One region of the Spongiibacter sp. UBA1325 genome, then DNA from elsewhere that is predicted to be linked to it. Evidence: predicted binding sites of a transcription regulator. Region 1 holds the regulator's gene; the other holds the start of a gene.
The links. The regulator LexA, encoded in region 1, represses DNA repair genes until DNA is damaged. The targets are predictions, from matches to a motif close to ACTGTNTNTANANACAGT.
Positions count from the first base shown of each region.

Region 1 (3,208 bases):
GGGTAGCTAGAAAACTCTATACCTTTAATCCAATCCATCGACATCAAACGCTGCCCTCTACTTATACAGATTGCTTGTTAACCCCGAGCCACTTATTCATTAGCGTGCTAAAAAACGGGGTGAAAAAAAGAAAATCAGTTTAACTTAGCCGGGCATCTTACTGAAAGTGCGAAGATTTAAACTTGAAGCCCATAACAACGACACAAAGCCACACCCGGGCTCTCGGATAAATCCCTACTGGACAGCCCGATGGGACATGATAGCTTGGAGATACGTACTTTAGGAGGTGAACGCTATGGCATCATTAAATGCGTTGATAGGCTGCTGGTACAAAGACCTGGAAACCGGTCAGCAGTTCGAAGTTGTGGCTACAGATGAAGGCCTGGACACAATAGAAGTGCAATTAATTGACGGAGAAATCTGCGAGTACGATTTGGACAGTTGGAGGCAGCTAAAGCTCACCGGTATTGAAGAGCCAGAGGACTGGCGAAATGCGTTCGAGCTCAGCGATGACGACTACCGCCATTGGGATGATGGCATCATACCGGAGCAGATCGGCAACCCGCTACACGAAATCGAGAGCGATGTTGTCAACGGCATCCTCGATGAATTCTAGCCACTGAAACACTGAATTTTCCGCGCTCCCCCTCCTGCCTGCCTTCGGGTGGGCTTCTTTTTATTTACCCTCCCACTTTCAGCCAACATCAAAATTACCGATCGCGGCTTGCACAGAACAAAATACTGTATATACTCACAGTTACTGTATAGATAAACAGATGCCAGAACATGGAAAAATTAACCGCCAGACAAGCGCAAGTACTCGAGCTGATAAAGAGCCATATCGACGATACCGGCTACCCACCGACCCGTGCAGACATTGCCAGAGAACTCGGGTTTCGCTCACCTAACGCTGCCGAAGAGCACCTCAAGGCTCTGGCCAGAAAAGGCGCGATCGAAATTATACCCGGCGCCTCAAGAGGTATTCGCCTTCCCGAAGACCTCGGCATTCCCATTGTTGGCCAGGTTGCTGCAGGTAGCCCCATCCTGGCTCAGGAGCACATTGAAGACCATTGCGCGATTTCGCCAAACCTGTTTTCTCCCTCGGCCGACTACTTCCTTCGCGTGCGCGGCGACAGTATGATCAATGCCGGAATATTTGAAGATGATCTATTGGCTGTACACCGCTGCCAGGTGGCTCAGAACGGACAAATCATCGTCGCGCGAATTGGTGATGAGGTCACTGTAAAGCGCTTGCAACACCAAAAGAACAAACACCAATTGCTATTAATCGCCGAAAACCCCGACTACGCCCCCATTGAAGTTGACCTGCGAGAACAGGACTTCGCCATTGAGGGCTTGAGTGTGGGTGTACTGAGACGCGGGAGTTAAGCATGGCACTGATCGAGCAAACATCATTGTTCTCAAACGCTCAGCAGCACAACACTGCTACGCGCATTACCGATATCATGTTGAGCAGCCAGGCGCACCTGTCACGCACGCTGCTGGCCGCCATGCTAATGCAGCTAAGCGGACAAACTGAAGAGCGTTGGTTGTGCTGGGTTGCAGACAGACCTCTCAAACCATTACTCGATGCCTGCGGCAAAGATCGCGGCCAGCGAATATTACAGGTTGTGTCGAACGGCGGCAGCCTCTGCAATATTGCGGCACGAGCGCTGGAGCGCGGGAAAAGTCACACCGTGGCGGTTTTGACGAACACTCCCCTCAGCACAGAACAACGCTGCGCTCTAGAGCGAGCAGCGCTGGCTGGCGACGCCGAGTGCCTGGTGATACAGCTTCAAAATTAACAGCCAAGAGGGACCCAGCAGCCACGATACATAAGGGGTAAAGAGGTGCTCTATGCCCTAGTGGAGGGTCTTTGATGGGGGGTGAATATCGTCCTGATCGTCGTCTTGTGCTTCAGCGGCGTCGTCACTAAGCTCTTCGCTCACAACCTGCGCAGCTTCTAGACCAGCCTGCACCATTGCACGGGCGATCTCTAAACATGAGCCTGGAATTTGCTCTCTGGCCTCACTTGAGAACCGGATCATCACCAATGGCTTTTCGTCGCCTTCGGAACGCTGAAGCACGATATCGCCATTTGCCAATTCAACCAATTCTAAATAAGCCAGCACAGAGTTTCCCTTGTTTGTTATCACCACGCGTTGACGCGTTTGCTAAGTGTAACAAACCCAGCGACCAGTAGGCCAATCTGTCAGTAGACCGACCTATCAATACTCCAGGAGTGTGCTTCGGTGTCTCGCGATCAGCTCGCTGAGGAACTGCAAGCAGCCCTTAGCAAGCTCAATATCGTCCTGATCAGAAACCGTAACGGTGCTTAGCAGCGACGGGTTGTACTGTTTTGCATCACCGGGCTGGCGCACAAAACGGTAGTCCAGCATCCACTTCAACTGATCATCGTGTATTTCGCGATCAGCCAACTCTGCAATTTCCGGAGGGTGCGCGGCCTTCGTCAATACTTGAGCATTCATACGCCCAGTGGGTAAAGTCTGGCTATATAGCGGTTGCTGGATGAGTAAGTCGGCCAAATGGCACTCGTAGGCCAGCCGTAGCTGCCACAACGCAGACTCAACACAAGCTCGCTGATAATGCCCGCTCCACTGTGGCTCGGCGTCCCCTTCACTGTCAGCGAGATACTGCTTAGCGAAGTGTAAATGGAGGTTGCACTGCCCCCGGTAACTCTCTGACATACGCCCTACTTCGCTTTCTTCACTGGCGATTTTTTAGCCGCTTTTTTCTGCTTTACATGCGCCACCCATTTACCGCCTTCATAAAAGGCGGACCAACCACTGGGTTTGCCGTCAACCTCAGACTGCACGTACTGCTCCTTGGTCTTACGGCTGTAGCGAATAACAGTATCTCGCCCCTCGTTGTCTTGCGCTGGCGCAGAAAACAAGAAAGCGTATTTAGGATCGATCTCTGCCTGGTGAGGCAGAATCTCTTTCACCTTGGGTGCCCGGGTTTCACGGTTTTTGGGGAAGCCACTGGCAGCCAGGAACAGTCCGGAGGCACCGTCGCGGAGTACGTAGTGGTCATCGACTTTTTCACACTGCAACTCCGGCATAGGAACCGGGTCCATTTTCGGCGGTGCCGCTTCACCGTTACGCAGTAATTTGCGTGTGTTTTTGCAGCTCTCGCTCGTGCAACCGAAATACTTGCCGAAGCGCCCCGTTTTCAGCTGCATGTCGGC
Region 1 is NZ_DBTD01000003.1:173,471-176,678, reverse strand. Features, by position in the region: gene B3K78_RS02250 (mechanosensitive ion channel family protein) at 1-44, opposite strand, end outside; gene B3K78_RS02245 (DUF6763 family protein) at 296-616, shown strand; gene lexA (transcriptional repressor LexA) at 787-1,389, shown strand; gene B3K78_RS02235 (ImuA family protein) at 1,392-1,805, shown strand; gene B3K78_RS02230 (hypothetical protein) at 1,863-2,132, opposite strand; gene B3K78_RS02225 (DUF6586 family protein) at 2,229-2,708, opposite strand; gene topA (type I DNA topoisomerase) at 2,714-3,208, opposite strand, start outside.

Region 2 (3,208 bases), on a different contig from region 1:
CGCGCCACTGAGCGTATGTCCGAGTGGATCAATAGCCACAGTGAGATTGAGGCCCTGCATTGGTTTGTTGGGCGCAGTGCTCCTTCGTTTTACTACAACCTGCTGGATAATCGCGACGGCACGCCAAATTACGCGCAGGCGATGACAACGGTTAGTGACCCCACCAATGCAAACCGTCTTGTTTCAGTGCTGCAAGATGAGCTGGACCAGGCCTTTCCCGAGTATCAGACAATTGTTCGGCGTTTGGGCCAGGGGCCGCCAACCATTGCCCCGGTTGAGCTGCGTATATACGGCAGCGATATTGCACAGCTAAAACGCCTTGGCGATGAGGTGAGGCGTATTGCGCTAGACCTCGATGATGTTGTGCACGTGCGAGACTCTCTCGGCGAAGTGGTGCCGAAATTGTGGCTGGACGTGGAAGAGAGCGAGGCCCAGCGCAGTCAGGTTGGGCTGCGCGATGTTTCACAACTGCTCGCGGCAAGTGTCGATGGTGTTATTAGCAGCAGTTTACTCGATGGCAGCGAGCAGCTGCCGGTTAGGGTGTCTGGGGCGGGCGTGAAAGAAACCAGTGTTGACCGCTTCCTGTCCTTCCCCCTTATTTTACCGACGGGGTCGCGGCCATTGTCGGCGATTTCCAGCGCAGAACTGCGTCCCGCGCAAGCCCAGATCACCCGGCGCGATGGTCGGCGAATGAACAAGGTTGAAATCTATGTTCGCGACGGTGTACTGCCAGCGGTGGTGTTAGCGGCGGTGCGCCAGTCCCTGGATGAGCACGACTTTATCGTTCCAGTGGGCTACGAGCTGGAGATCGGCGGAGAGGCCGAGGGTCGCAACCGGGCCGTTGGTAAGCTGATGAGCAGCGTTGGCATCATATTGGTGTTGCTGATCGTGACCGTGGTAATGGCTTTCAATTCTTTCCGTCTGTCGGCGCTGGTGTTTGCAGTGGCCTTTCAGTCGGCGGGACTGGGTATTTTTAGTCTGTGGTTGGCGGGTTATCCCTTCGGCTTTACCGCGATCATCGGTCTGATGGGGCTGATGGGGCTGGCGGTTAACGCGGCGATTGTTATTCTCACGGAGCTAAAGGCATCGCCGTTGGCGATGGCGGGCAATCGCGCAGAGATTGTTGAAACCGTTTCTGAGTGTACGCGTCACATTTCCTCGACGACAATTACCACGGTCGCCGGGCTCGTCCCGCTGTTGATCGCTGAGGGAACATTTTGGCCACCCTTTGCGGTGGTACTTGCTGGCGGCACGGTGTTGACCACTATTCTTTCGCTGGTCTTCGTACCCACCAGCTTTCTGGTACTGCGCCGTCCTTACTTGATGAAATACTTCCCCGGCTTGGCTGAGGATGAATTGAAAGCCGAGCCTAAAGAACAGCTGTCAGCACCGCTTTAGTGTGTGCGAAGGAGGGGGGTAGCGGCTGTATCGATGGCAGCCGCTATGCTTTTTTCACTGACCTTGGGCCAATGCGTGAACGTTGTTGTCCTGTTCTTGCGACAAGGTCTCTAAGGCTTCGACTTTGCCCTTGCAGGCCTGAACGAGTGCATCCTTATTTTTGGCGAGTAAAATACCGAAATTTTCCGCTTTGGCATCGTCTACACCGGGAATTTCACGCTGTAGTAGCGCGGTAAATTGCTCGGCGAGCTCGAGCATTTTGTCGTAAGCGTCCGCGTCTTTTTTGCTGTCAAACATCGTGTTGTCCCTGTCGCACATCCACTTGGCTACAACCGCCATGGTTCACCTCTTGCTGTAGTGATTTTTTATAACTGTATATGTATACAGTTATTGTTTCAAGGGGGAATAAGGCGTCGCTTTTGTTACACTGCGCGCCGTAGCCGTGGGTAAAAGGACCGGGTAGTGAACCTCAATAAAGAAATTCAGCAAATTAATAACAAGCTCGATTTACAGCGCCGAAAGCGTCAAGCGGCGGTGAGTCGGGGTGATGATATCTTGATCGCTCAATTTGACCGTGAAATTGCGGCATTGGAAAAACGACGTGCCAGTATTAAAGGGCAGCAGTCACGCAGTAACAGCAGCAAGGCTGAAATGCTGCAGGCAATGAAGTTCAAGCGGGCTCTAAGCAAGGCCGAGCAAGCTGACATGGGTAAATTGAAAAAATCGGTAAAAGGCTTGGTGGTTGTGCACCCGCTTACCGCACTGGGGCGCGAGATGGGGCTTGAAGAGGTGACAGGCTTTTCCCCTAAGGCTTTCTAGAGCGGGTTAATACGTGCCATTGGGGGCGAGTGTCGCTTTCAGCCCTTTGAGTTGTGACAAAACCGCCACTACGCTATGCCTTGTAGCTCACTTCTTTTTTTCTCCGTGCCGCGCCTAGTTGATTGGCGAGGTTATCGCCGCAACCCATGCAATGACGATTAGCGCTAATAGACTTTCGCGTATTGCAGGCATAAAAAAAGCCGCCCGGAGGCGGCTTGATTTTAACGCAATGGCTTAGGCAGAAACTTCAGTAATCTCTACTGAGGCAATGCGCGCACCTTCTTCAGCGCCTTTCTGGAAGGACTCAATTTGATCGAAGTTCATGTAGCGGTAAATGTCCGCTGACATGCTCTTCAGGTTTTGAGTGTATTCCAGGTACTCTGCAGGCGTAGGCAGGCGACCAACAATTGCGCCAACCGCTGCCAGCTCGGCAGAGGTCAGGTAAACGTTGGCGCCAGTACCCAAGCGGTTGGGGAAGTTACGTGTAGACGTAGACAGCACCGTGGCACCATCGGCAACACGTGCCTGGTTACCCATACACAGCGAGCATCCTGGCATTTCCATACGCGCGCCAGCGGCACCGAAGATGTTGTAGTAACCTTCTTCCATCAGCGTGTGCTGGTCCATCTTGGTTGGTGGCGACAACCACAGACGGGTAGAGAGGCTGCCTTTGTGGGCGTCCAGCAGTTTACCGGCTGCGCGGAAGTGACCGATATTGGTCATGCAGCTACCGATAAAGACTTCATCAACTTTGTCGCCGGCAACTTCAGACAACAGCTTGGCATCGTCTGGGTCGTTCGGGCAGCAAACCACGGGCTCGGTCAGCTGGTCCAGATCGATTTCGATAACTGCTGCGTATTCCGCATCTGCATCGCCTTCGAGCAGGCTTGGGTTGGCCAGCCACTCTTCCATTTTGCGAGCGCGACGCTCAAGTGTGCGTGCATCGCCGTAGCCTTCGCTGATCATCCAGCGCAGCAGGGTGATGTTTGAA
Region 2 is NZ_DBTD01000010.1:102,470-105,677, reverse strand. Features, by position in the region: gene B3K78_RS12495 (efflux RND transporter permease subunit) at 1-1,398, shown strand, start outside; gene B3K78_RS12490 (YebG family protein) at 1,453-1,737, opposite strand; gene B3K78_RS12485 (YibL family ribosome-associated protein) at 1,861-2,217, shown strand; gene acnB (bifunctional aconitate hydratase 2/2-methylisocitrate dehydratase) at 2,452-3,208, opposite strand, start outside.
Region 2: B3K78_RS12490 (YebG family protein) is a predicted target of LexA. The motif match lies at 1,769-1,786, and genes of this name have one in related genera.